3 regions of the Vibrio sp. THAF64 genome follow, and region 3 is predicted to be linked to each of the others. Evidence: predicted binding sites of a transcription regulator. Region 3 holds the regulator's gene; each other region holds the start of a gene.
What was found. The regulator CRP, encoded in region 3, controls carbon source genes, mostly activating them, when cyclic AMP is high. The targets are predictions, from matches to a motif close to TGTGANNNNNNTCACA.
Positions count from the first base shown of each region.

Region 1 (10,014 bases), on a different replicon from region 3:
AGTTCACTGATGAAGCAGATAAGCTAAGCAAAAAAATTCACGTGATGAAAAGCAAACAGAAATACGACATGAACAAAGAGCGTAAGAGCTTGATTGACATGCCGTTCTCACGTGCAATTACTAAAGAAGAACAAGCAGACATGGGTAAGCTGAAAAGGTCAGTCAAAGGTCTAATCGTGGTTCACCCAATGACTAAGCTGGGTAAAGAGCTGAGACTTGAAGTCATGACTGGTTACGCACCGAAGAAATTCTGATTTCCAGATAGCTGAAAAAGCGCCGTAAGGCGCTTTTTTGTTATTGCTTTCTGTTATTGAAGGAGGCTTAGTGAATATCGAGTTTGCTAAGCAATGATGGATATCCCCAGCCATTTTCTCCGGCTTTGACGTCATCTCCGGTCAGGTATTGATACAGAGTCGGAGCCAGAGAGCCGTTCTCCTCACTACTCAGTGGCGTAGCTTGTTTGCCAATTGGAGCGCCCCAAAATCCGATAAAGGCGTCCTTCTCCAAATAGCTTTCGCCTGCGTGACGGCCCGGAACTTTCGTATTGTAGCCAATGCCTTCCCGAGGGAACAAATTCACTGTACCTGCTCGCGGTTCGGCGTAAAGCTTAGCGAGTTGTACCACTGAATCAGGCCTAGGCGTAAACTGAGTCAGTTCGCGCCATTGCATTTCATCACACCAGCTTTGTGGGTTGTCGATGTCTGCTCGGTTGACACATTGATTGATCAACTGAGCAAACTTCTCAAGCTTTGCTTGATTTGGTGAAGGCAGATAAGGGTTGAGTTTGTTGACTTCCAGTAACGCTGTTTTGCAATTGGCTTTGTAGAAATAGCGCTCTCCTTGTTTGATGATGAGCTCATCGATTCGTTTGCCGTCACGCTGAGCGACCAAACGTACCTGACACTCTGTCTCATCGCAGGTTGATTCTCTGACGACCAAGTAGTCGAGACTATCTGAAAGCTTTTCTACTGACTCTGCAATGATGTCCAGCTTTTCCCCTTGTGGTGCATTGACCGGTGTCCAGTTGGTCAGCTCCGAATAGACAGGTTGTGTTTGCCAACCCGATTGCGAATTAAACATATCCATCATGAAGTTACCGCCAGCGGTAGAGGCTACCACCACATCAACACCTTTGTTACTCGGATAATTTAATGCATTGGTGATCTTTGGTCCTTCGCCTTCATCAGATGAGATTTTCTTGATCACTAGAGGGTAGTCGAGTGATTCCGAAAGTGGCTCAAAGATCGCTTTCTCCGGATTTAAGGTGTAGTAGACCGGAGATAAACCATGGTCCCCCGCCATTCCCAAAAGTGTCTGCTGGTAAATACCGGCGTCCTTGTACGCTTGTTCAATTTGACGTATCCAGTAATCGAGACGGTTAAGTTCACCTGTTGGCATAATGATTTCATCGCTAAAAGGGCCAACAAAGTGAGCAAAATGATCCGGCCACGGATTGTAGATCAGAGCGTAATCTGGCATCCCTTGCCCATCAAGCTCTGCATAAGTAGCGATGTCCTGTTCAATCTTCCATTTGCGGGTCAGCTTAGTGTAGAAGTCCCATAGCGGTATCTGTTGATAGCTTTGAATGTTATCGATGAGGGACTGACGCTGCTTCGTTAGCACGTTTTCCACTTCGGCTCTTTCATTCAGTTCTCTCAAGCAACGTTTCTCACCAAAGTCACGCAGTGCTTCGCCTGCGCCAAGGTTAACCAGACCGTCGTAACTGGTGTGAGCATTCCAGTCGTATTGGGCGTTACAGTTAAGCGTTTTCAGGTGAACCAGTCGGTCAAACATCGTCTGAACCTGATTGGCCTGCATTAAGCGATCGAGTTGAAGGGCATCATTACCAAAGAAGTAATAGGCTCTGTCTTCGTTTCGGTCGACAAAGTGGAAATTCGGGATTCCTGTTCCCTGTTCGCCAGAGACTTTTGCCCCTGTTTTGATGATAGGCAGGTTTCTTACGCTGATCGTCGGTGTGGAAGATATTCCGACCCGAGCAATGGAGTCGATATGGTTTTGGTAAAGCCGTTTGAAGAACGGTAAGTAATAAGGGTCACGATACGTTTGTTCTGATAGAACCTGAAGAAAACGCATGGATTGAACGTGTTCTGGGCTGCTTGTTGCGACAGGGCTGCCGAGCTCAGTACTCTTAAGATGTTGTTGGTAAGCGTGGGAGAGAAAAGGCTTATCTGGATCAACCAACCCTTCGATTAACCCTTGTTGCAACCCGTCGACCGTTATCTGAACAGCAAAGCGGCGGTTCTGCTGTGACTCGAGAAACTCAATTGCTTGTTGAGGGTGATCATCAAACGCGTTTTGTAGCCAGTCATTGAGGCGTTCTTGTCTCTCATCCTGATAGACAAACTGACGATAGGCTTTCAGCACATTGAGACGCACAAAATCAATTAAGGTAATGGTTAACGCTTGTGCTTTGTTATTCGGTTCGCTGGCTCTGTCGGCTGCACCATCGGCCACAATGCCGAGTATGGCCTGTTTCATGTCGCTCTCTTCCATCCCCGAGGCGGCTTGTTGCATGATGCCAACCACGATAGGTTGAATTTTGGCGACCAGTGCTAAATCCTCAGGTGACTTGGTCAGATATGTGTATTGCTCAGGCAGTCGATCCATATCTTGCCATTCGCCAATCTGAACCAAAGCGTCATATACGGTCACCATAGCCGCCATAAACTGACCATTAATTTGGATGCCTTCGTGGTGAGCCTGATCTTTAGCGTGTTGCTTAGGCTTTTTTTTGGCTTTCTCCTCTAGAGCAAAGAGCGAGTGCTCAAAGCCTTTCAGAGCTTGTTTGTCATACACAGTTTGCAGGTAGGTTTTAAATTCATCGTCACTGCTTATTCCTGTGTAGCGATCGTAGAACTGATAAAGAAAATAGCCGAGAGGAATGGAATACGTCGGATCGGCAAGCTGTGTCATGACCCGGCTTTTCGTGCTTGCATCAAGTGGTAATGTCAGTAGGTAGGTCTCTAGAGTGAGACCGCCAATGGTAAACAGGGTCATGTCACGAGCAAAGCGCGTGGAGTAGGACAATGACGAGGTGATTTGATTTTTCAGTACTTCTGTTGAGTTAAATAGCCCACCGATCACTGGGGTATCGCCGATATCGGCGTAAGCCGAACTTAAAGGGGTAACTGCTGCCACAATTGCAGCAGGAAGAAGCCGTTTTCTCAACCAAGCCATTACTTATTATCTCATTCATTATACTGATGATTTTCATTCTGGCAGGCTTATGGGAGAGTGCAAGAACAGGCTGACCAAAGCCTCGATTTGATAGCGTCAGAATGTGACTTGGTTCCAGTTGTCGTTGCTGTTAGATAATTAATCCTAGTGAGAAAAGCTGTAATTCAGATTAATTTACAATGTAAACCCTAAGAGATGGGAAGGGATTTCCCAGTCTCAAATGATGACTTTTTATCATGGTGAATATGATTTAAAGTGATTTTAATTCATTCTTGATTGGCTTTACCTTATTAGCTGTTCAAGATGATATTGAAGAGAGATGACTATGAGCCAAGAAAACCTTCGTATAGTGCCTATCACAGCGCAACACGATGCAGCGATCTGCCAGATAATCAAGCAGGTCGGCAAAGAGTATGGTGCTGTGGGAGAAGGGTTTGGGCCGTCTGATGCTGAGGTCGACAATATGAGTCAGCATTATCATGAACGGAACCGAAGCTTGTACTTAGTTGCGCTCCTGGATGACAAGGTGGTTGGCGGTTGTGGTGTTGCGCCTTTTGGGCAAGATGAGCAAACGTGTGAATTGAAGAAGCTCTTTTTACTCAAAGAGAGTAGAGGGCTTGGCTTGGGGAAAACCTTGTCGTTGGCCTGTTTAGAATTTGCTAAGCAACAAGGTTTTGAGCGTTGCTATCTGGACACTTTATCCAATATGTCTGCGGCGGTGCGTCTCTACGAAAGCTTGGAATTCGAACACCTCACTGCACCGCTAGAAGGTACCTTGCACAATGGCTGCGATGTTTGGATGCTTAAAATTTTGTGATGCTAAGAAGGTGATATGAATAACTACAAACTGCTGCGCCCATTGCTGGTACTGCTCCAAACTCGTAGCTTGACCGAGGCGGCACTGCAGCTCAACGTCACCCAGTCTGCGATGAGCCGAACCTTGAGCCAGATAAGGACGGCCTTTGACGACCCGATTTTGATTCGGGAAGGCAAACAGTTTGTGGTCAGTGCTAAAGGCCAGCAGTTGCTCGCTCAACTGCCTGAGTTGATTGGGGCATTAGATGAGCTTTATGCGGCGGAAGAGTTTTCGCCTCATGCTTGTCAGCGAGAGTTTAGACTGGCCTACACTGCATTTCTGTCTGAATCGAGTGTGCCTCTGGTGTCTTCTGAACTATTCAAATTGGCGCCAAACGCAGGGGTAAATGGAGAGCTGTGGCAAGATCAGAATGTCAGCGTTCTCGGTGACAGCCCGATTGATGTACTGGCGACCACACTCGACTACTTTCCTGAGAATATCTACGGCAAAAAATTGCTTGAAGACGAATATGTGGTGCTGATGTCTGGTAGTCATTCGCTGGCTCAGGCTAGCCTTGAAATGGATGATTATTTTAATGCTTCTCACGTGATGGTGCATGGTATGCGAGAGATGCGTCAGTATGTGGGCGAGCAGTTTGAACAGCGCCAGATTCGCCGTAAGGTGATCGCCAGAGTGCCATCGTTTACTGCGGCAATGGAATTGGTCTGTCAGAGTGATGCGCTGGTTACCGCGCCTTTGCATCTGGCGGGCTATTTCTCCAATCGGTTTGACTATGTTGTAAAACCATTGCCCTTCGACTTGCCCAAGCATAGTTACTATCTGCTGTGGCACAGTCAGTATCAAAAAGATCCTGCCCATCGATGGTTTCGGGAGCAGAGCTTTGCGGCATTACAGCGGCATTTGAAGCTGATGCACGCTTCTGGCGTTGAGCAGATGTAAAAAAGCCCTGATAGTCAGGGCTTTTTGCTGAGATTGAGGGTCTAGTGTCAGTAACCCATTAATTGCAGTAGGTTTTCTGCTGTTTTTATCGCCTCTTTTCGGTTAGCGATATTGAGCTTCTGGTACAGGTTACGAATATGAGTTTTGATCGTGGTGCCCGCCACATCCAACTCCTGAGCAATTTGCTCGTTACTAAAGCCAGAATAGATCAGGCCAAGTACCTGCCATTCACGTTGAGTTAGTGGACTGGTGCGCACCAGCTCTGGAATATTCGGGTGGTTAACCAGCTTCTCAACAAATTCTTCATCAAAGTGAACCGAGCGGCTACGTTGAGTTGTCGAGATATCTTTGAGCAGCTGCTGAGCGCGATGGCGTTCAAGATCACCCAACTCATTTTTGTTGACCAGCTTTTCGAGAATATGACCGATCTTGCCGCCTTCAACGAGGAAGTTACCCAAAATACCCGTCTGATTTGTCAGTTCCAGTGCTTGTTTGAGCAGTAACTTAGCGCGCTCTTCATCTTGCTGTGTGGTCGCCAGTACAGCTTCAACAATCAGGTTGCGGTTATTGTCCGTGACCAGACTGTTTTGATTCGCTTGCTCTTGAAGGAATTTAAGCGTTTCAGCCGCTTCATCAAACATACCTAGATTGATCTGTGCACGGGAGATGTTACGCCACTGCAGTTGAGTAAAGTGGTTACACGCTTTTTCTGGGCGAGGTGTGGTTTCCAGCCAATGTTGGATGGCTTCCATATCGCCTCGTGCCTGCCAGAACAGAATCAGAGACAACGAAGCGTTAGCCGTCCAGTCAACATGGTAGGTAGACTGCTTCTGTAGGTGAACAATTTGCTCAATGAACTTGTTGGCTTTGTCCAGCTCACCACGGCCAATAGCGATGCGTGCCAGCATAGAGTAGCTATGTAGGTGCTTACTTGGGCTGTGATTGCCCAGTACATCCAAGCCTTTATAGGCGCATTCCTCAGCTTCATCAAGACGATTCCAGCACCAGAAAATCTGTGCACGAATACGTAGCAGAAACTCATGCATTGGAACTTGCTGCAGCTGCTGTTCTTCGATCAGCTTGAAGGCATTTTCCTGCACTTCAAAGGCTGCTTGGACATAACCTTGGGCAATTAGAATTTCGCTTTGCTGAAGCATCGCCCATAACGCCTGATGGTAAACCTGATACTGACGTGCCAGCTTTTCGGTCTGCTGCATCATAGGCAATGCGCGGCTAAGATGACCTAGCACATGGTTTACTTCACCAACAACGGACGTTGCTACGATACGGCTTCGGTAAACCGTGCTATCAAGTTGTCCTAGAGATAACTCAGCGAGCTCGAGCGCTTTTTCCGGTTCATTTTGGTTAATGGCTACCTGCGCACGTAAAGCGTTAAATTCGCCCTGTTCTTTAGTGCTCAGCGTTACATTGAGCGCTTTCATTTGCTCATCCGCTTTGGATAGCAGATCGCCAACATCATTATATCTGTGCTGACTTTGCGCTAACCATGCCTGAAGCATGCACAATTTTGGCTCACTATAGAGCTGCTCAGGGGCGAGGGTGTTGATCGCTTTTTCTACCGTTTGTAACTCACCACCGTTAAACATTTTCCAGCCATATTGGCTCAAGATGTCTGCAGTAAGCTGACGGTTCCCCGCTTTTTGTGCGTGACGAAGCGCCTGATGTGGAGAAGATAAATTCAACCACGCCTTGGCAGCGGTTTGATGCAGTTCTTGCTCTTGCTGAGGAATACGTGCCGAGCGCTCATGGGATAAGAATTCAGCAAACAGGTTGTGGAAGCGATACCAGTTCTGTTCGCCTTCAAGTGGGTGGATGAATAGGCCGTAGCGATTGAGTGACTCAATCATGCTAAGCGCATCATCACGTTTTGTCAGAGTAGAAACCAACACATCGTTGAAGTGATCGAGAACAGAACATTGCAGCAGGAACAGGCGTGTTTCTGCATCCAGTAGGTCAAACACCTCTTCCACCAGATAATCCCAAAGATGGGCATGATTAAACTGAGAGAATGACTCGGCGGATTGAGCCAGTGTTTTGTGCTGGTGTTGAGCCTGAAGCGCGATCAGTTGCAATGCTGAAGGCCAGCCTTCGACATAGTTTCTTAAGTTGTCAGCAGTCGTATCATCAATCCCATCTGCGACTCGCTGATTAAAGAAGCGGGTGGTTTCTTCTGTATCGAATGCCAGTAATTCGTCACCAATCTCGATCATCAGATCGCGAACACGTAAGTTAGCCGTACCGAGCGGCGGTGTCGCACGACTGGTGACAACTAGAGTTAGGTTGTCTGGCATGTGTTTGAGGAAAAAGCGAATCGCCTCATGGATATCATCGTTAGAGATAAGATGGTAGTCATCCAGGACCAGATAACACTCTTGATGAAAATTGGCGAACTCGGCAAACACTTCGCTGAAAAGGGAGTGAAGTGAAGAGAACTGGCGCTTTTCAGCCAGCTTCTGAGAATTTGGACAAGCGTTATGTGTAGCTTTATTCAATGCCTGTAGCAGGTAGTTGATAAAGCGGAACGAATCGTTGTCGCTTTCATCAATACTGTACCAGCCCGCATTGGCTTTATCAGCCAGCCATTGCGAGGCCATAGTCGTCTTCCCGTAACCCGCTGGCGAGCGGAATAGGACCAGTTTATAGCAGGGGGCTTGCTGTAATAAATCGAGAACTCTTGGGCGGACAATTGCGTTGTGTAAACGTCCCGGACGGGTTAATTTCGAAGGAATCCACATCTTCTTTTCCCTGTTCTTAAACACTCTCGAATCCAGATTCTACTCGGAGTGTGTTGATTAAAACTTAGTCAATCAGACCTAATGACAGGGATGTTACTTGAGAACAATAGCGACAGTTATTGATCAACCACCAGATTTTCGCGTATTTCACACTTTGCCTGCCTCTACGCCCTTTATTTGTGATGTTTGTCACTTTATGTTGATTTTATAAGTGAGAGTTATCGCTCCTTCTGCACCAAAAACAATGAAAGTTGCGTAAATCTTCCGCTCAATATGTGATCAGATGAACATATTGATTATTTTATTGAGAATCCAGACACCTAACATTCATACATCAGCGTTAAGGTGAAATCCGTTGATGGTGTGATCTTTATCACCAGAGCTTAGGTGTGAGCCCAATTGATTTGAGAGTTAGATCACTGAGCCTCTGGTCATACGCCCTCTACGCCCTTCATCCTCCTCCTAATAAGCCGTGTATTTGGGAGGATGTTTTGGTTGTCGTGTCAATGCACGATATGTCTCAGATGGATTAAACCCAATAAGTGAGATTTCTCTAATGAAACCTACGCAACAGAAAAATTTTGATAAGGCGTCATTCCAGGAAAGCGTCAAGAAGCATCTGACCGCGACGTACGCTACGACGGTTGAAAAAGCTGACAGCCGCGCTTGGTATCTGGCAATGGGCCGAGCTCTGGCTGAGCTGACTACGTTTGATATGCTGCAAACGGAGCAGGATGACAAAATCCTTAACGCAAAAAGCGTTAACTACTTATCTCTTGAGTTCTTGATTGGCCGTTTGACAGGCAACAACTTGATCAGCCTTGGTTTGTACGAGCAAATCACAGCAGCAATGGAAGAGATGGGGCAAAATTTAACAGACCTGCTTGAAGAAGAGCGTGACCCGTCACTGGGTAATGGCGGTCTGGGTCGTCTGGCTGCGTGTTTCATGGACTCTCTAGCGGCACAAGAATTCCCAACCGTAGGTTACGGTCTTCACTATGAGTACGGCCTGTTTAAACAGTCGTTCCAAGAAGGTCATCAGCAAGAAGCGCCAGACGCATGGCGTGGTGTTGAAGGCTATCCGTGGGAAGTTGCACGTCCTGAGCTAGCTCAGGAAATTGGTTTTTACGGTCACGTTGAAGTTTACCATGAGGACGGCAAAGAGAAGCGTCGTTGGGTTCCAGGCATGTCTGTAAAAGCAATGCCATGGGATTTGCCAATTGTGGGTTATGAATCTGATACGGTTTACCCACTGCGCCTTTGGGAATGTCAGGCTATTGCGCCATTCTCATTAGCGAGCTTTAACAATGGTGACTACTTCGAAGCTCAGCACTCGTTAATCGATGCAGGCAACATCACTAAAGTTCTATACCCGAACGACAACCACGAGAAAGGCAAAACGCTGCGTTTGATGCAGCAGTACTTCCACTCAGCAGCATCGGTACGTGACATTCTTCGTCGCCACGAAGAAGCTGGCCACACACTGGCATCGCTTCCAAAATACGAAACCATTCAGCTAAACGATACTCATCCGACTATCGCGATTCCTGAACTGATGCGTATCCTGATCGATGAAAAAGGTTTAGGTTGGGATGAAGCCTGGGATATTAGCTCAAAGACGTTTGCTTACACCAACCACACATTGCTTCCAGAAGCATTGGAAACGTGGAGTGAGTCTCTGATTCAACGTCTGCTTCCTCGTCATATGGAAATCATTTACCACATCAACCACCTGTTCCTGCAGGAAGTACGTCAGAAGTGGCCGGGTGATGTCGCTAAACAGCAAAAGCTATCGATTATCCAAGAAGGTTTCCACCGTATGGTGCGTATGGCGAACTTGTGTGTGATCGGTTCCTACGCGGTGAATGGTGTAGCTGCGCTGCACTCTGAACTGGTTAAACGTGACTTGTTCCCTGAGTTTGATGAACTGTATCCAACTCGTCTGCACAACGTGACTAACGGTATCACGCCACGCCGTTGGCTGAAATTCTGTAACCCAGGTCTGTCTGCACTGATTTCAGAAAAGATTGGTACAGAATGGCCAGCAAAACTGGAACAGCTAGAGCAAATCGCTAAGTTTGCGGATGACGCGAAGTTCCAGAAAGAATTCATGGCTGTGAAGAAAGAGAACAAACAGCGTCTTGCGGACTGGGTGTCTGAAAACATGGGTATCGAACTTGATACCAACGCGATTTTCGATGTTCAGATCAAGCGTCTGCACGAGTACAAGCGTCAACACCTAAACATGCTGCACATTCTGTCACTTTACCACCGTCTATTGAACGATCCTGATTTCGATATGGC
Region 1 covers NZ_CP045356.1:1,242,728-1,252,741, forward strand. Annotated here, with positions in the region: gene FIU99_RS22160 (YibL family ribosome-associated protein) at 1-254, shown strand, start outside; gene FIU99_RS22165 (alkaline phosphatase family protein) at 322-3,198, opposite strand; gene FIU99_RS22170 (GNAT family N-acetyltransferase) at 3,518-4,015, shown strand; gene FIU99_RS22175 (LysR family transcriptional regulator) at 4,031-4,954, shown strand; gene malT (HTH-type transcriptional regulator MalT) at 5,002-7,710, opposite strand; gene FIU99_RS22185 (glycogen/starch/alpha-glucan phosphorylase) at 8,267-10,014, shown strand, end outside.
Region 1: a site for CRP is predicted at 8,116-8,131, ahead of FIU99_RS22185 (glycogen/starch/alpha-glucan phosphorylase). Genes of this name have one in related genera too.

Region 2 (10,014 bases), 1.3 Mb from region 3:
CACTCCTAGGCGTCTGCGTCCATTGATATCAGGTTTGCCAAATAGACGTAGCTGAGTTTGTGGGGCTGCTAGAGCGTCTGCCATTCCTTCAAACTGAAGGTTATCGGATTGGCCTTGCCCTAAAATCACCGCTGAAGCGGTAGGTCCATATTGGGTGATACCTGAAATAGGGAGGCCAGTGAATGCGCGTACATGAAGTGCGAATTCAGAACTGTCTTGAGACATGAGAGTGACCAATCCGGTGTCGTGCGGGCGAGGGGAAACTTCATTGAAAATAACGGTGTCGCCCTTAACGAATAGTTCTACGCCGAAGATACCACGGCCTCCCAATGCGTTTACAACCTTGCCGGCGGCGTCTTGGGCGGCAGATAGCGCCGCATCGGACATCGCTTGAGGTTGCCATGACTCGCGATAATCACCGTCTTCTTGGCGATGTCCAATCGGAGCGCAGAAGTGGATACCATCCACAGCTTTGACTGTCAGTAAGGTAATTTCGTAATCAAAATCGATGAAACCTTCAACAATGACGCGTCCAGCACCAGTGCGGCCACCTTCTTGGGCGTACTGCCACGCTGTTTCTACATCTTCTGCCGATTTAATAACACTTTGACCTTTCCCAGAAGAGCTCATAATTGGTTTACATACGCATGGGATGCCAACGGATTCAATGGCTTGAGTGAACTCTTGATAGGTGCTTGCAAAATGGTAGGGCGAAGTGGTGAGGCCAAGCTCTTCTGCCGCCAGCCGACGAATGCCTTCGCGATTCATTGTTAGGCGAGTTGCATTGGCTGTTGGCACAACATTGAGCCCATTAGCTTCAAGCTCAACAAGCTTGTCTGTGGCAATAGCTTCGATTTCAGGCACTACGTAATCAGGTTGTTCTTTGGCGATGATCTGCTCTAGTGCATCACCATCAAGCATATCCAGTGTGTAGCTTCGGTGTGCAACCTGCATGGCTGGTGCGTTTTCATATCGGTCGCAAGCGATGACTTCCAATCCTAGGCGTTGACATTCTATAGCGACTTCTTTCCCTAGTTCTCCGGAGCCGAGCAGTAAAACACGGGTCGCGTTCTTACGAGTTGCAGTACCAAACATAGATAACCTTTTTAAATAAGCGGAGATGAAATTGACACGAATCATACGGATATAAATGCAAAAAGCAAACGTTTGCGTAGGATGGGTGGTTTTAGTCTAGCAACTCAAAATCTGCTCTAGTACACAATCTGGACAATTAGTTTTGTGAGCGATGATTTCGTCTTTGTTAAAGAGTGTACTGGGGGAATAAGGGCATCTAAGACAACCTGCTTGCCACGTATCATAAAAATTCTTAAATATGTGACGTATCAATAGAGCAAATGCTTAAGTAAAGTGATGAGTTTGAGCTTATAATTCATTAAAACTATAGAAATAACAATAGCAGCCATAGTCCATAGATGAAGTACGATCCAAGCAACTCAATAAAGGTTCCGATTGATACGTTAATGGTTGGGATGTTTGTTACCGCAATCGAAGATAACAAACGCGTCAATTTAGCCAATGCAGGTAGGGTTTCCTCCCAGCAGGCTATTCAGCAACTTGTTAAAAATGGGATCAAATTTGCGTGGGTGGACCAAAGCCTCTCCGCGAAAGGGAGTGTTTTCAAACCTGTAGTGGAAGAGGAACCACCTGAAGAAGACGTGTCTGCCACTCCAGTAAAACGCAAATCTATGAGCCGCTTTTCCAAGCAGAAGAAAGCGTCGAAGATTATTCGTGAAGCTAAAGGCCTTGCTCAAAAGATTCTTAACCAAACATTTGATGACAAGTCGATTCATGTCGATGACTTAGAAGGTTGGGCCGATGATCTTATTGAAGCAGTCTTAATTGATTCGGATGCGTTACATTGTGTTTCTGCACTTCGCAGTAAAGACGAGTATCTGCTTGAGCATTCAGTCAATGTTGCAACTTTACTAGTTACATTTGGTAAACATCTTGAGTTGCCAAAAGATACGCTTAAGCAGTTAGCGATTGGTGGCATCATTCATGATGTCGGCAAAATAAAAGTCGATGATAAAGTCCTCCATAAGCCAGGTAAACTCACTCCTGAAGAGTTTGATCATATGAAGCTGCATCAGGTGTTTGCCGAAGAGATCATCTTTACTGTTGATGGATTGGGAGACATTAGCCGAGACGTCTGCTTGATGCACCATGAAAAGTTGGATGGGAATGGTTATCCAAAAGGGTTGAAAGGGGATGAAATTCCGCTCCATGGCCGAATGAGTTGCATTGTTGATATTTACGATGCATTGACGGCGGACCGTTGTTATAAAAAAGGTATGAGTTCAGCAGAGGCGTTCAAGATAATATTGAGCTTAACGCCGTTTCACCTCGATCGAGACTTGGTTTATAAGTTCATCAACTGTATTGGTGTTTATCCTGTTGGGGCATTGGTCGAGCTAAATGATGGAAGAGTAGGTATTGTATGGACATCGAATGCCGATGAGCCCTTAAAACCTGAAGTGAAGTGTTTTTATTCGCGTAAATATAAGCGCTTTGTCGACGTCAGCTTTGTCGATATTAAAAATAGCCAATATAAAATCGAAAAAGCGATTGCACCATGTAACCTTGAGGTCGATCCTACCCCTTTCTTTGATGTTTGATTTTTTTAATGTACAAAAAAGGCGCTATTTACAGCGCCTTTTTCATTTACCCGATTAGATGGCTAGATATGCAACAGGAATATCTGGGTTAATTGCTTCCAGAGTAGACTGCGTATCTGCAAGGTGACTAATCGTACCTTCAGACATTTCTACAAGTGCTGTTGTTTCAATGTCATCAAATGATTCACCATCAAGCAAGAGCTGGATAAGTGCAACCTGTAAAGGTGGAAGGCTAGGGTTGAATGCTGCGTTTTCAGCATAAGCGCCTTGGTATACTTTGCCATTTTTTAGCTTAATGCTCACACCGCTCAAATTGTGAGTATACGGTGCATGGCTCTTATTAAGCGCATCGAGTGCTTTCAACACCATCTCATCGGACTCTTCACACTTTTTGCCATGATCGATGGATGCCATTAAGCCAGATTTGATACCAAGATCCGATGGACCAAAGGATTCTGGTAGATATTCTTGCAGCGTTTTCTCATCACGTTGAGGTAGTTGTACCACCAACTCGTCTGCGGTCGTTAGTTCGTTCATAAACTGACGACAGTGGCCACAAGGGCTGAAGTTGATTGTGATATCTGAGATGCCTTGCTCGCCCTTCATCCAAGCATGGCTGATTGCTGATTGTTCTGCATGTACCGTCTGGCCAAGTTGAGCGCCTAAGATCTCTACGTTTGCTCCAAAGTAAAGACGCCCGGTGAGTCCGCGAACAATGGCACCCACGTAGAATTTCGAGATAGGCGCATAAGAGTAAGCTGCTGCGAAAGGAAGCAGGGCTACACGTAGCTCATCATCTTCCAATCCTGAAATGGTTAATAGCTCTGCAAATTGTGCTGGAGAGAGCGTTGCGTCAAAATCGTCCGCTAACAAAATAGGAGAAAGGAACTCTGCGACTTTAGCTGGCGCTTCAGACAGCGCTTGTTCAATGCGGCTTCTCATATTGAATCCTTGTTTAAGCAATAGTAGATATCTTCGGGTCTGCCTGAGTTACCTGTTTAGAGTGGCTTACCCTGATACTGGTATTTCATTTTATGTAACACAGAGAACTTTGCTGAGATATTGATCACATAAGTTGATGTAATGAGATTTGTTGTTTCACAATTAGAGTGAGCTCACACATGATAACGATTGCAGAATTCAATAGAGTGATGTGCGTCGGAATGCGGAGATAAGCAACCCGACGCAAAGGATCTTATGTAGCTAGCCAGACAGCCAGTGCAAAGAATGAAGGGGCAAGGATTGAGGTAATCACCCCACAGACTACAAGTGCCAAAGAGCTGAAAGCGGCATCTTGAGCATCTTTTTCTGCACAAGTCGCGGTTCCTAGAGCATGAGAAACTGTGCCCATGGTCAGCCCTTTTGCAATAGGATGTGTGATGTTAAGTAAGTTGTAAATTGGATAAGCCAAGATGGCGCCAAACAGACCAACCAGTAAAACTAGGATAGCCGCAATGGCAGGTTCTCCACCTAGGTGGCTGGACACTTCCATCGCAATCGGAGTCGTGACAGATTTACCTAGTAGACTAGCGATTAAGGAGAGATCTGTTTGCATATATGAGGCGATAACCGTGGCTGTCAGCATCGACATGACACTACCGACACCACACGCCAGCATAATGATTCGCCAGTTAGCTCTTATTTGTGGAAGTTGCTCATACAAAGGGTAAGCGAGCGCAACCACGGCGGGTTGCAGTAGAAAGTTAATCCATTCATTGTCATTGTAATAAGTTTCGAACGGAACCTTGAGGTGCGTAAGTAGCGGAATCATCACTGCTAAACTGATTAACAGAGGGTTCATAAAAGGGCTGCTGATCTTCTGGCAAAGCCAGCGTGCAGAGAGAAATACGATAATCGTTACTAGCAGCCACATTATTGCTCACCTCGCTTCAACATTCTATCCAACATCAGCCCTAACAAGACTAGTACAATGAATGTGCCACCGACGGCACTAGCGAGGATTGGTAGGGCATTGTTATATAGCAGATCGAAGTGTTCCATAAGCCCAACGCTGATCGGAACAAAGAGCAGCACCATATAGCGAATAAACAGAGTGGCACTTGGGCGTACCCATTCTACAGGTACTAAGCCACTTGCAAGCAGAGCGAATAGGATAAGCATGCCGATAATGCTACCCGGAATAGATATATCTAGAAGGTTTTGAATGTTAATGCCTGCCATGAGGCAGAGGAAAATCAGCCCCATAGATACGACGTATTTAAGCAAGGTTTTCGCCATAGGTAGTGTCGTCCAAATTTTATCAACTTTTGCGTATGTGTAAGCCCTGAACTGTGGGTTCAGTTTGCTCACTAGCCTCGATCAACGTAGTGTTTTTTTATTGTTTGATGAGGCCTGAGTGTTATAGGGTGCAGGCAATAAGTTGTTAAGATACTAGCTTTTGAACGTATTGGTAAACAGATTTTAAGATAGCTATCTTTTTTTCGTCACTCTCATGCTCGTGAACTAAGTTTTCCAAATTCAACATGTAGTCTTCTATTCGACTTTCGAAGTATTCGCGGCTGTGTGCTGCCCATTTTTGTTGTTCACTCTCATCCAATGTCCACGGAAAATGTCTGGCGCGATAGCGGAACAGAAGCGGAGCAATTCTGTCGTCACTGAATGAGATATCAAGGGCGGAAAGATTCTTTGGTTCAGTTTCTCGTATGATATCCATTGATTGCTTTGCCGCAGGAGAGAAGAAACCATCGTAAAGCATAGTATCAACATCATCGCTCTTTTCGTATTCTCTCTCGATACTGTATAGCGAATTGAGTTTTTCTCTAATCTCAGGGTGCTGTCTTAGTCGCTCAAGGTTTTGTAAGCATTTTTCTCTGTCAATGCCTATGTTAGCTGCATTCTCAGCAGTTAATGTTTTGGCTGGAGCTAAAATAGGGCACTTGTTGAGATGGACAAGTTTGATTGGTACAGGCAGTTCGTCTGGGCCAAGTTCAGAATGTTTGGTGTAGAGACGCTCATTAAGTTGTTCTACATCTAAATCCAACAACGGCTGCGGGTCTTTCGCTAAATCGACAACAATCACCGCATTCTGGTTGGTTGGATGCCAAGCGACCGGAACCACCCAGCTAGTGTAATTGCATTCGCGCCCCAGCATACCCGATACGTGCATAAGCGGTGTCATATTCACGATATCGACGAGTTCGTTCAGTTTGCGCTTGTGGCGCATGCTAAGGAAATAATCAAAGAGCTTAGGCTGAGCGGCTTTCACCTTTTTAGCCATTTCAATCGTTGCTATAACGTCAGCCATCGCATCGTGTGCATTCTCGTGCTCAATGCCATTGGCAACGGACAAGTGCTCTAGCTTAAAGCTGATAAAACCTTCTTCATTCTCTGGCCAATTAATACCTTCTGGGCGAAGGGCGTGACAGGCGCGCATGACATCGAGTAAGTCCCAGCGAGAGTTGCCGTTTTGCCAGCTCCACGCATACGGATCGATGAAATTTCGGTAACAGGTATATCGCGTCACTTCGTCATCAAATCGAATGCTATTGTAACCCAAGTTGATGGTGTTTGGCGTGGACAACTGCTCATGAATTTTGGTAATAAATTCCGGCTCAGGTAACCCTTTACTTGCCGCCTTCTGAGGTGTGATACCAGTGATAAGCGCGGCTTCGGGTGATGGAAGATAATCTGAAGGCGGTTGGCAGTAGATAACAAGAGGCTCACCGATGATATTGAAATCCATGTCGGTGCGTACACCCGCAAACTGGGACGGTCTGTCTTTTGCTGGGCTGGTTCCCCACGTTTCATAATCGAAGAAGAAAAACGTAGGTTGATGCGCTTGTTGCATTATCTCTTTACCAAGTCTTTGAAATTCACTCGAGTATTAGACCATTGAGATCGTGACAAGGCAAACGGGAAGCGCTTGATTGCTAGAAAATTGTGCGGATAGAAAAAGCCCCGAGCTGTTCACTCAGGGCTTGGTCATTTTAGGCTTGTTGAGCTTCAAGCTCTTCGTCTGAGACTTTATCGCCAAGGATACGGCTGGTTATGGTGCCCGCCGTCATAGCGCCGGAAACGTTGAGCGCGGTTCGCGCCATATCGATCAAAGGCTCGATTGAGATAAGTAGCGCAGCGATGGTTACTGGTAATCCCATTGCTGGGAGTACGATTAGTGCAGCGAAAGTCGCACCGCCACCTACGCCTGCGATACCGAATGAGCTTACTACGATAATTGCGACTAGGGATAGGATGAAGTTGATATCCATTGGGTCGATACCCACTGTTGGGGCAACCATTACGGCTAACATTGCAGGGTAGATGCCCGCACAGCCATTTTGTCCTATGGTTGCGCCAAATGACGCAGAAAGGTTTGCGATAGCAGGCGGCACGCGTAGCTTGTTGATTTGCGCTTCCACGTTAAGTGGGATAGTTGCTGCTGAGCTGCGTGAGGTAAATGCGAATGTCAGTACTGGCCAAATCTTCTGGAAGTACTCTTTCGGGCTCACACCAACGAACGACACCAAAATACCGTGAACCACAAACATTAGAGCGATTGCAACATAAGAGGCAACGATAAAGCCCAATAGATTCAGGATGTCACCTGCACTGGATGTCGCGACAACTTTCGCCATCAACGCCGCAATACCATATGGCGTGAGCGCCATAATCATTTTCACTAGTCGCATCACAACAGATTGAGTTGCTTCAACAAAAGTGCGAATTGGCGCTTCCAACTCTTCCTTTTCCGCCATCACCTTACGTGCAGCAATACCAGTCAGGACACCAAAGATCACGACAGCAATAATGGAAGTAGAACGAGAACCTGTCAGATCAGCGAATGGGTTGGTAGGGATAAAGCTTACCAGCATCTGTGGGATAGTGAGATCAGCGACAGTACCTACGCGATCTTCTAGCACTGCGATACGAGCGGTTTCACGCGCGCCCTCTGTCAGCCCTTCTGCTGATAGGCCAAACGTTTGGGTAATTACAATGCCCACAATTGCTGAAATCGCTGTAGTAGCAAGCAACACAGAAATGGTAAGGCCTGAAATCTTGCCCAGTGAACCGCCTTTCTCAAGTTTGACGACGGCTGCGATCATAGAAACAAGAACGAGTGGCATGATGACCATTTTAAGCAGGCCAACATAGCCACGGCCAACGACGTTAACCCATTCTAAGGTTTGAGCGATGGCAGGGTTACCTTCGCCAAAAACAAGCTGCAGTACTAAGCCAAATGAGCTGCCGAGTACCAAGCCCAATAGCACGAGTCGGGATAGCGTATTCTCTTTTCGTTGCTGTCCGTAGAGGAAAAAGAGAATGCCGACAAATGCCACTAATGAAGCGATAGCCGCTACTGACATAATTGATAGTCCTTATTGAGTGTTTGTAACGTATTTATTGAGTAAATTAATTACAGGATTAAATTCTGTAACAAACGATAATGATTTGAAATGTATGATTGAAATGAAAAAAAGATATTTGATATGTATTTAAGTTATTAAAAGATGCGAGCTGAGTCTAATTTGCTCAAAAGTCAGCAGAAATCATCGAATTATTGATATTTATTAATCAAGTTTCGCATCTGAATACTGTCCAATGTCTGAAGCTTTCGGTCAGTCTTTGTAAGAATTCCATATTGCATTGCTTTCGCTACTTCGCTTGCCTGGATCGGTATGAGTTTTGCGAGTTTGCCAAACATCAGAGGGCGCAAAGATTTTAGGACGACTTGTACGATGGCTTCGTCAGTGCGCGGTGTGTCTCTTAAACCCACTAAAGGTCCAGGCCTAACGAAGGTGATATGTTCAAAACCCATACGTTCAATCGCCATTTCCATCTTCCCTTTACAGCGAAGGTAGTGAGAAAGAGAACGTACGGAGGCACCGTAACTTGAAACGACAGCCAGATGAGTGACACCAAGTACTTTCATAGTCTGGGCGACATCACACACCAGTTCATAATCAACACGCTCTAGCTCTTGCTTGGATCCTGCCTGTTTAATGGTTGTGCCTAGGCAGATGAATCCATATTTAGGCGAAGGCTTATCTGTGTCCCACTCTTGAACTTGAAGCTGCTTATTTTGAAGGACTTCCAACTTAGGGTGGAAAAAAGGGAGTTCACGTCTGCTAAGCGCATAGATACGTGTGACAGGATCTTCTTCTAACATTTGTTTGATGAGCTCGGTTCCTATTAACCCTGTAGCACCGGCGACCATAACGACCAGATCTCTAGACTCAGACAAATTTCTTACCTTTAGCTAATCGTGACGATCAGAGCATCTAACAACAAACACAGAAAGTCTGTGATCAATCTTTTAGGTTGCGAGTAAAATTGGATTACGTTTGGCCCCGTTTAACGAGGCCAATTCTGATGGTGGAGTGGTCAAGTAAGAGAGAGAGGGACTCGTTTTTGAGTCTTTTGATTCGACTTGTGTTGCTTCTGTTTCTTTGATTTTTGATTGGCAAACATACAAACCTCCTTGCACTATCAAAGTTGGGTTAACCTCATCACGGCAGTATTTAATGCAGTCTTTGTGCCGTCTAAAATTCAGGTTGTTACAATTCAATAAGTTAGCGTTCGATTAGGTTGTACCCATTTAATAAGATAGGTGATAAATGGGAAAAGTTTCATTTTTGGTATCAATTTGATTGCAAAAATGACACGGGAATAGTGTTTGTCCGCCGATTGATAGGGGTGTTAACTGGCTGATTTCACGTTACACTCTGAGGTTCACAGGGGACTCGCGATACCAAAAAGGATGAACAAGATGAATATCGACGCTAGCACTCTCGCTCCCACTCAGATATACCACTTAATGACTCAAACTGTTATTCCAAGGCCAATAGCGTGGGTTTTGACGGAGTCTGGTGAAACTGATTACAACTTGGCTCCATTTTCCTACTTCACGCCTGTCTCTAGTAATCCGCCTCTGTTGATGTTCTCTGTAGGTAAGAAACCGACCGGAGAAATCAAAGATACAACCCGCAATGTTCTTGAGACAGGTCGAATGGTGGTGCATATCGCGAATGCTGACTTGGCGGAACAAGTGACGCAGACTTCGGCAACATTGCCGCACGGAGAATCTGAAGTCGCTTTAGCGGGTCTAGAGCTCATCGGTTTTGAAGGGTTTGAATTACCCCGAATCAAAGATTGCCCAATTGCTTTCGGGTGCAAGCTGTTTGAAGTTAAAGAAATTGGGGAAACACCTCAAAGCCTAATCTTTGCTCAAATTGAAGACATATACATTGCGCCGGAAGTGATTGGAGATAACCAAGAACGTTTAGTTGTTGATGCACTAAAAGTGAATCCTCTTTCTCGTTTAGGTGGCAGTCAATACGCCAACCTAGACCAAACCTTTACTGTCGCCAGACCGAAATAAAGTCATATGTTAGATCAATCTTATTCAGATGCTATTTGGCAT
Region 2 covers NZ_CP045355.1:1,573,090-1,583,103, forward strand. Annotated here, with positions in the region: gene purT (formate-dependent phosphoribosylglycinamide formyltransferase) at 1-1,095, opposite strand, end outside; gene FIU99_RS07360 (HD-GYP domain-containing protein) at 1,434-2,636, shown strand; gene cdd (cytidine deaminase) at 2,691-3,578, opposite strand; gene FIU99_RS07370 (CidB/LrgB family autolysis modulator) at 3,832-4,509, opposite strand; gene FIU99_RS07375 (CidA/LrgA family protein) at 4,509-4,874, opposite strand; gene sbcB (exodeoxyribonuclease I) at 5,020-6,444, opposite strand; gene FIU99_RS07385 (L-cystine transporter) at 6,584-7,957, opposite strand; gene FIU99_RS07390 (NAD(P)H-binding protein) at 8,149-8,835, opposite strand; gene FIU99_RS07395 (flavin reductase family protein) at 9,361-9,972, shown strand; gene cobT (nicotinate-nucleotide--dimethylbenzimidazole phosphoribosyltransferase) at 9,979-10,014, shown strand, end outside.
Region 2: a site for CRP is predicted at 3,741-3,756, ahead of cdd (cytidine deaminase). Genes of this name have one in related genera too.

Region 3 (10,014 bases):
GCAGTTTCGGCTTTCAAGGTGATAAAGCATTAGAGAAAGTGGCGCCTTTCTCAGGGGGAGAAAAAGCACGCTTAGTGTTGGCACTGATCGTATGGCAAAAGCCCAACTTGCTGCTGCTCGATGAACCGACCAACCACTTAGACTTGGACATGCGTCAGGCCCTGACTCTCGCACTGCAAACATTTGAAGGGGCGATGGTGATTGTCTCGCACGACCGTTATCTCCTGCGCGCCACAACCGATGATCTTTATTTGGTCCATGATCGTCAGGTAGCACCATTCGATGGCGACCTGAACGATTACTATAAATGGCTGACAGAGCAGCAAAAAGCAGAGCGCCGTGAAGCACAATCTGCCCAGCCAGAAAAGAGCAGCACCCATAGCGCGGCTGCCAAGAAAGAGCAAAAACGCCGCGAAGCAGAATTTCGTAAACAAACCGCTCCGATTCGCAAGACATTGACCAAATTGGAAGCTCAGATGGAAACTTTGGGCACTCAATTAGCGGAAGCAGAGACGCAATTATCTGATAACTCACTGTATGAAGCGGAAAATAAAGCTAAACTTAATCAGGTATTAACCGCCCAGAGCCAAGCCAAAACCGAACTGGAAGACATCGAAATGGAGTGGATGGCACTGCAAGAAGATCTGGAGCAGATGGAACAGGAGTTTACTAGCCAATGAGCTCAAAGCACGTATCAGTATCGCTAACCCTAGAACGCTTATGGCAGTTCAGTCTGCAATATTACAGTGTTCGAGAAGTGAAAGATGCGTGCCTCAATTTACAAAACCAGTTCAAAGGTAATGTTAACCTGCTGCTGCTACTCAAATGGCTTGATGAGCAGCAGGCTGCCTTTCTCGATGAAGACTGGCATAAAGTCGAAGAGTGTCTAGGTCGTTCAGAAACCCTGTTACACAGCTATCGAGACCTACGTCGTAAACTCAAATCCCATGTAACGGATACCCTCTACAGAGAATCCTTACAGTTCGAATTACAACTTGAAAAGCAACAGCAGTCTGATCTGGTCGACTGCATAAACAGTATAGAATTACAGACGAATCAAGCTGAACCGCTGACGTTGAGATATTGTCGTCAGCTTGGCGGAGAACATTTGCACGACGTTTTTGCCCATTCCATCGATGACCTCACCCACTGATAGGCGTTCTTATGACTCAATTTATTGCTGCCAAAGGATTAGCCAATCCTCATCTGCAAACTCTGGCGCCGCGTTTTATTCGTAAGAAAGCGCTGTTTGAACCGCTTTGGCAAACGCTCAGCACACCGGATGGTGATTTTCTCGATCTGGCTTGGAGTGAAGACTGGCAAACCGAGCAAGCTAAGAAAAAGCCTGTGTTTGTCTTGTTTCATGGACTAGAAGGCTGCTTTTACAGTCCTTACGCGAATGGTTTGATGCACGCCTTTTCTCAACATGGCTGGCTGTCCGTGATGATGCATTTTCGCGGCTGCAGCGGTAAGCCTAACCATCGTGCACGAGCGTATCATTCAGGTGAAGTAGAAGATGCACGTTTCTTCCTTGAGCAGCTAAATCAACAGCTACCGAATCAAACTAAAGTCGCGGTAGGAATTTCTCTTGGTGGCAACATGCTGGCTAACTATCTGGCGCAATATAATCAAGAGCCCCTACTTTCTGCAGCGACCATCGTCTCGGCGCCGCTCGATCTATCAGCCTGTTCAGAGCGTATCGAGAAAGGCTTTTCCAAGGTGTACAAAACATACCTGCTCTCATCTTTGAAGAAAAATGCTCTGCGTAAACATCACCTAATTAAAGGCGAGCTCGATGTCTCTTACCAGAGCATTAAGCGTGTCACTAAGCTGTTTGAATTTGACGACTTAATTACCGCTCCTTTACATGGCTTTAAAGACGCACAGGATTACTATCAAAGGTGCTCCGGTATTCATCGACTCAAAGACATTCGCATACCGACACAAATCATTCATGCCAAAGACGACCCTTTCATGACGGATGCCGTCATCCCTAAATACGTCTTGCCATATAACATAGACTACCGACTGTTCGAGCAAGGTGGTCATGTCGGATTTTTAACGGGCAGTGCTCTCAAACCAAGATTCTGGTTAGAAGAAGCGTTACCTGCCTACTATCAAAGTCTGGCGGTTTCTGGATAATAGCCCACCAACTTTCGACCATAAAAGACAGAGGTATTTATGATCGTCCCATGGCAACAAATTGATCCAGAGACACTGGAAAACCTGATTCGTGAATTCGTTCTGCGTGAAGGCACTGACTACGGTGAGATGGAAATTTCCCTGCAAGATAAAGTCGATCAGATTAAGGCTCAGCTTGAATCCGGTGAAGCCGTTGTGGTGTTCTCTGAGCTTCACGAAACTGTCGATATCCAGCTCAAACAAAAGTTCTAACTTTAAAACACAGCATACCGTGCCCTTGCATTAAAGCGTGTTATAGTGACATGCAACAAGGGACAGTTATTTACAGACAAGGTTTGTCATGTCAGCAAAACATCCGATCATTGCCGTCACTGGTTCATCTGGTGCAGGTACTACCACGACATCTGAAGCATTCCGCAAAATGTTCAACATGATGAGCGTTAAGCCCGCTTGGGTAGAAGGTGATAGTTTTCACCGTTTTACTCGCCCAGAGATGGACGTTGAAATTCGTAAGGCCCGTGAACAGGGTCGTCACATTAGTTACTTTGGCCCGCAGGCAAACGACTTCCCAGCGCTTGCTGAATTTTTCCGTAAATACGGTAACGAAGGAACCGGGCAAGTACGCCGTTATCTGCACACGTTTGATGAAGCCGTACCGTACAACCAGATGCCGGGAACCTTTACGCCTTGGCAAGAACTACCAGAGAACTCCGATGTACTGTTTTATGAAGGTCTGCACGGTGGCGTAGTTGATGGCGATGTTAACGTGGCTCAGCATGTCGACTTTCTGATTGGCATGGTACCCATTGTTAACTTGGAATGGATACAAAAGTTCGTTCGAGATACCCGAGATCGTGGTCACTCTCGTGAGGCCGTGATGGATTCTATTGTCCGTTCGATGGACGACTACCTTAACTATATCACTCCCCAGTTCTCGCGAACTCATATCAACTTCCAGCGCGTTCCAACAGTCGACACATCTAACCCACTCAACGCCAAAGGCATACCGAGCCTAGATGAAAGCTTTGTCGTGATTCGCCTGCGCGGAATTAAGAACGTCGATTTCCCTTACCTACTGGCAATGATTGATGGTTCGTTTATGTCTCGCCACAACACGCTCGTGGTACCGGGCGGCAAAATGAGTTTCGCGGTCGAGTTGATTGTTCGCCCGATCTTGCAACAGTTAATCGAAACCGGAAAAATTGGCTAAGACTCGCGTTATAAACACGATTACTTTTCATACCGTGATCATGTGCACATTTTTGCGTACAAAATCGTAAGGTGTACCCGATTAAAATCAAGAAATCGATTTCAAAAAAAGATACTATTTGAAACCGAAACAAAGATGGCTTGCAGCATTTGAAAAGTGCTCTTATCCTAGTAGGTCTTGATTCAAGGCTTAGCTAAAACATGGAAAGCAGCAAGCGTACCCTGCAGAGGAAGTGAGATATTATGGTTCTAGGTAAACCTCAAACCGATCCAACATTAGAGTGGTTCCTTTCACACTGTCATATTCATAAGTACCCGTCAAAAAGCACGCTGATCCACGCGGGCGAAAAAGCAGAGACTCTTTACTACATTGTTAAAGGTTCTGTTGCAGTACTTATCAAAGACGAAGAAGGTAAGGAAATGATCCTTTCTTACCTAAACCAAGGTGACTTTATCGGTGAACTTGGTTTATTCGAAGAAGACCAAGAGCGTACGGCATGGGTTCGTGCGAAATCTCCTTGTGAAGTAGCAGAAATTTCATTCAAGAAATTCCGTCAGCTAATCCAAGTTAACCCTGACATCCTAATGCGCCTGTCTGCACAAATGGCAAGCCGTCTACAGGTAACCAGTCAGAAAGTGGGTGACTTGGCATTCCTAGACGTAACAGGCCGCATCGCGCAAACACTGCTTAACCTGGCAAAACAGCCAGATGCAATGACACACCCAGACGGCATGCAGATCAAGATCACTCGTCAGGAAATCGGTCAGATTGTTGGCTGTTCTCGTGAAACAGTAGGTCGTATCTTGAAGATGCTAGAAGAGCAGAACCTAATTTCTGCCCATGGTAAGACAATCGTTGTTTACGGAACTCGTTAATTTCGATTAACCGCTAAAATTTTAAAAGCCACCAATGGAAACATTGGTGGCTTTTTTGTTTATATCGGATCCAGGAACCGGAAAGGACTTCTCGACTCCATCGGGAGAGAAGCCCGTTCTCGTCTATCTTATCCGTTAGTACTTTCGAAAATCTTGTCAGCAGAAGCAGCAACGAATCCTGGGTAAAGTTCACCGTTACTCATTGGGTAACGCTTAGCAAACTCATAGAAGCCACCAGGAACCATCTCAGTCCCTTCAGTGAAGGTCACTGGTACTTTATCCGCCATGGTAGAAGATTGCTCAAGCAGCACGTCCGGCGAGCCTTTCACTTCACCGCCTGATTCATTGATCGTAAAGCCAGCTTCACGTAGGTGGTCATTAACACCTTTCACTTCTTCAAAAGCGTCCAGCTGATTCACGCTAACCGTAAAGTGGTTAGCACCGTAGCCGTGTGCTGCTAGCCAAGAAGCGTATTCACTCTCTTTTGCCAGCAACTGGTAATCAGCAAAACTCAGATCCCATAAACGCCCACCAGACAAGAACTCATGACCTTTTAGCTTATCGGTGTCCAATTGCTCAACCAGCTTGGCAACGATGGCCTGAAGCTCTGGAGAACACTCGTTCACTTTTAGCTCACTGATAAAAACTTTTGGCTGTTTCGGGTCTGGATGCTCAAAGTGCTTCGCCACTAACTTCTTACTTTCGAACTCGTAATCACCGCACGGCTTATAGCCAGCGTCGATAAACGGTTTGGCCAGTGTCTCAATCCCCAAAGGTGCGACATTAAATGTACGCAGCGCAATGTGGTCATTGATCAATGGCTCATTTTCCTGAAGCAGATGGTGAACTTTATCAGCAGAGGGACATAAGCGTTGAATATAGTCATTCCATAACGACTGGAATAAAACTTGTGGCGTCATAACGCCTCCTTGTTTGGGTTTGTCTACGTTAACGGAGTTATATTTATTGTTTATTTGATTTTATAAATGAGGCTATCTGACCAAATTTGTCCAGAAATCTGATCAGATAGCCTTCAACCTGTGACGTTTAAAAACCTCCCCAAAAAGAGAGGTGGTAAGGGAAACCCTTAAAATATTTTTATAACTCAACACCCGGGCTCAATGTAGCAGGTAGTAGAGTTTCCCCACCTTCCATTGATGCCATTGGGTATGCGCAGTAATCTGCTGCGTAGTAAGCACTTGGGCGTAGGTTACCCGAAGCACCTGGGCCACCGAATGGTGCATCACCGCTTGCGCCAGTTAGCTGACGGTTGCGATTGACGATGCCAGCACGAATGTGGTCAACAAAGTAATCCCACTCGCTATCATCGGTTGAAACCAGACCTGCCGACAAGCCGAAGCGCGTATCGTTTGCCAGTTCAACTGCTTTCTCCAAGCCTTGGTAACGCACCACTTGTAGTAGTGGCCCAAAGTACTCTTCATCTGGCAGATCAGCGATTGGCGTCACATCAATGATGCCCGGAGAAACAAATGCCGCTTCACCCGCTTTCGCTTCTAGCAAGCTCACACCGCCAAGGCTTTGCAAGTTTGTTTGCGCATTAAGAATAAAGTCAGCCGCTGCTTTAGAAATCTGAGGCCCCATAAATGGCGCAGGTTCAGCAAATGGCTGATCAACACGAATCTTTTGAGTTGCTTGAACGAGTTTGCTGACCAGCTGGTCGCCTTTCTCACCAACAGGCACGTACAGGCGACGGGCACAAGTACAACGTTGACCTGCACTGATGAAAGCAGACTGAATAATGGTATACACAGTTGCATCCAGCTCGCCGTAGTTTTCAGAGATCACCATCGGGTTGTTGCCGCCCATTTCTAGCGCCAACATTTTACCCGGCTGCCCTGCAAACTGACGGTGCAGGATATGACCAGTGTTTGCACTACCCGTGAACAATACGCCATCAATGCCTTTCGAATCTGCCAGCGCAACACCGGTTTCCTTCGCGCCCTGAACAAGGTTGATTACGCCTGCTGGTAAGCCCGCTTGCTGCCATAGTTTCATCGCGAACTCGCCGGTGAGTGGCGTTTGCTCTGAAGGCTTAAACACGACCGTGTTACCAGCAAGCAGTGCCGGAACAATGTGGCCATTTGGCAAATGACCTGGGAAGTTATAAGGGCCGAATACCGCCATTACACCCAAAGGGCGGTGACGCAGAACAATCTGGTTGCCTGCCGCTTCTCGCGTCGCTTCACCGGTACGGTCATGGTAAGCACGGATAGAGATCGCAATCTTACCAGCCATAGCTGCTGCTTCAGTGCGCGTTTCCCAGATTGGTTTTCCGGTTTCTTTCGCGATAATTTCAGCGATTTGCTCGCTGTTCTCTTTTACTTTCTCAGCAAACGCCAGCACCACAGCTTCGCGCTCAGCGTAAGTCAGCTTTTTCCAGCTCAAGAAAGCGTTTCGAGCAGCGCTCACTGCCGATTCAACCTGCGCAGGTGACGCACTGTCACCCTGCCAGATCACTTCATTGTTGTATGGGCTGATCGAGTTCATCGATTCGCCCTGACCCGCAAGCCACTCGCCTGCAATCCAATGTGTCATGATTCTATTCCTTTCGATTACTGAGCCAGCATGCGAACGTATTCGCCTTCATTCACTTCCAGTGCTTTAGCAACATCAGGTGCCAGAATCACAGATTCAGAGGCCTGGTCATATGCGGCTTTAGCTGCCACGGCACGGAAGTTTTCAAACGACGTGTTTGAGATAAGGTAATCTTGCGAACTGGTGTGCTCAGCAATGGTGATTTTCGCGCGGAATGAGTGGCGGACCGACTCAATATTACGCACATCACACTCTACCGACGGGCCGCCATCAAAGATGTCGACGTAGTTACGGCAAGTGAAGCCTTCTTTCTCAAGCAAGCGCAATGCAGGCTTGGTATTTTCATGTACCTGACCAATCACCGCCTGAGCTTCTTTGCTCAGTAAGTTGATATAAATTGGTAGCTTAGGCATTAGGTCGGCGATAAAGCCTTTCTTACCGATACCCGTCAGGTAATCAGCCATAGTGAAATCAATCGAGAAGAAATGCTCTTGCAGCCATTGCCAGAATGGTGAGTTACCTTCTTCATCTGACACGCCACGCATTTCAGCAAATACCGTTTCTGAGAAACGATGCGGGTGTTCCGCCATCATCAAGAAACGACACTTCGACATTAGGCGACCATTCAGTCCGCCACGGAAATTCGGGCGCAAGAACAAGGTACAGATTTCACTACAACCCGTGTAGTTATTGCCAAATGTAAGCAGCTTAACCACATTATTCACCCCCAATTTTGGCGATGAATGTACAATAGTGCTGATGTGGTAAGAATAAAATGGCACATCCCAGCCAATCGAAGCTTCAATACCAGTACAACCAGCGACTTCGCCAGTCTCACTGTCGAAACCGACCATCAGATAACCTTCGTCACCAGGTTCAGTCACTTCGTTTTTGGCAAAGCTGTACTCAGAATGAGTAATACGATTGGTCAACAGTTCTTCGTTAACCGGAAGAGATGTGAATCCGTGACCCGATTCAACCGCACAGGTGTGCAGCGCATCGTAGTCCGACATTGCTATAGGGCGAACAACCAGCATCGATACTCCCTCCAGATGCAGGATACCAATGCTATCGGTCATCTATTCGTTGTTGCTGGCTAAAATCGCTAATCACTACGTTGTAGCTTTTGAAGTTAGGCCCGCTCGCTTGCTGTAAGCTACGCCTTGTTCTAAGCAATTTTTCCTGCGCAACTATCCAAACACATGACCGATAGCACTGGTATTGGGAGAACTGTTGCAATACAGCTCTCCCAGTTTGTTTATTTATTATTTAACTAGAGTGGCTAGTGCTTTATCTAGTTTTGCTAATCCTTCTGCGATTTCTTCTTTGGTGATAACCAGTGAAGGCGTAAAGCGAACTACATTCGCGCCTGCCACTAACACCATCAGACCTTCTTTACCTGCTGCAACCAGTACGTCACGCGCACGGCCTTGCCACTCATCGTTAAGCGCAGCGCCTAAAAGAAGGCCTTTGCCGCGAACTTCCGCGAACATGTTGTACTTATCATTAAGTTTAGCTAAACCGTCACGGAACAGAGCTTCGCGCTCTGCAACGCCAGCCAGAGTTTCTGGTGCGCTTACAATGTCGACGACCGCTTCTGCAACTGCACACGCAAGTGGGTTACCACCGTACGTTGAACCATGAGTGCCCACTTTCAGGTGCTTAGACAGTTCAGTTGTAGTTAGCATTGCACCGATAGGGAAACCGCCACCGAGCGATTTTGCGGTGCTTAGGATATCTGGTGTGACACCCAGACCTTGATAAGCGTAGAAGTGCCCCGTACGGCCGTTACCTGTCTGAACTTCATCAAAGATAAGCAGTGCATTGTGCTTGTCACACAGTTCACGAACGGTTTGAACAAACTCATCTGTTGGAGAGATGATACCGCCTTCACCCTGAAGAGGTTCCATCATGATGGCACAAGTACGGTCAGAGATGTGTGCACGTAGCGCTTCCACATCATTGTACGGCAGGTGAGTGACATCACCAGGTTTAGGACCAAAACCATCAGAGTAAGCCGCTTGGCCACCAACCGTTACCGTAAAGAAAGTACGACCGTGGAAGCCTTGTTTGAAAGCGATGATTTCAGATTTCTCAGGGCCAAACTGGTCAGCTGCGTAACGACGCGCCAGTTTCAGAGCTGCTTCGTTTGCTTCTGCACCTGAGTTAGCGAAGAACACTTTTTCTGCAAAGCTCACGTCTGTCAGCTTCTTCGCTAGGCGAAGTGCAGGTTCGTTTGTCATGACATTACTTAGATGCCATAGTTTTTGGCCTTGCTCCGTCAGAGCATTAACCATTGCAGGGTGACAATGACCCAGACAGCTCACGGCGATACCACCAGCAAAGTCGATATACTCTTTGCCTTCCTGATCCCAAACACGAGCGCCTTCGCCCTTGACTGGAACCATTTCCATTGGGTTATAACAAGGTACCATCACCTCATCAAACAAACCGCGTTCTACTTTATTTTCGACTGTCATTGCACATTCCCTCTCGATACCGCATGCCAGGTAATTTTTGCATCCTTGCTTTCATTAAACGAAAGCACATATTGTTTTGCATTTAAGCAATTGCGGCATTGTATTTACATTTAATTAACCATTTCAATAGTGAATTATTCTTTTTACTTCACTGCTGAAAGTCTGTTCTGCATTAGCTTTGAGTATTTATGCATTAAGCCACTGCTTTTATGAAGCAATATATTCTTATAACAAAGATAAGCTGTAGTTAAGCATAGTAATAACAAGGGCGGAGAGTTAGGCAGGACAACGCCTGCGAATAGTTTTTCACATAATATCCGCACGCAAGAATATGAAAGAAATGTTAAAAAAAGTGATCCCAGTCAGGATTTATTGAGGTAATAAAAGAGGGTTAGCGACGTAAAAAGTTGGCAAGTAGATCATGCCCTTGCTCAGTTTTGATCGATTCTGGGTGAAATTGCACCGCATCAATAGGCAAGGTTTTGTGCTGATAGCCCATGATTTCATCCATCGAGCCATCTTCGAGCTCCGTCCAAGCGGTGAGCTCAAAACACTCTGGTAACGTGCCGTTTTGAACCACCAGTGAATGATAGCGCGTTACTGTGAGAGGGTTATTCAAGCCTGCAAAGACGCTGCGGCCACTGTGTCGAATTGGGGATGTTTTCCCGTGCATCACCTGACGAGCACGCACCACTTCACCGCCAAATACCTGAGCAATCGCCTGATGGCCTAAGCACACACCAAGTATCGG
Region 3 covers NZ_CP045355.1:305,039-315,052, reverse strand. Annotated here, with positions in the region: gene FIU99_RS01380 (ABC transporter ATP-binding protein) at 1-680, shown strand, start outside; gene FIU99_RS01375 (TIGR02444 family protein) at 677-1,153, shown strand; gene FIU99_RS01370 (hydrolase) at 1,165-2,142, shown strand; gene FIU99_RS01365 (YheU family protein) at 2,182-2,394, shown strand; gene FIU99_RS01360 (phosphoribulokinase) at 2,483-3,352, shown strand; gene crp (cAMP-activated global transcriptional regulator CRP) at 3,595-4,227, shown strand; gene FIU99_RS01350 (DUF1338 domain-containing protein) at 4,356-5,147, opposite strand; gene astD (succinylglutamate-semialdehyde dehydrogenase) at 5,326-6,783, opposite strand; gene astA (arginine N-succinyltransferase) at 6,801-7,820, opposite strand; gene FIU99_RS01335 (aspartate aminotransferase family protein) at 8,049-9,263, opposite strand; gene FIU99_RS01330 (aminodeoxychorismate/anthranilate synthase component II) at 9,655-10,014, opposite strand, start outside.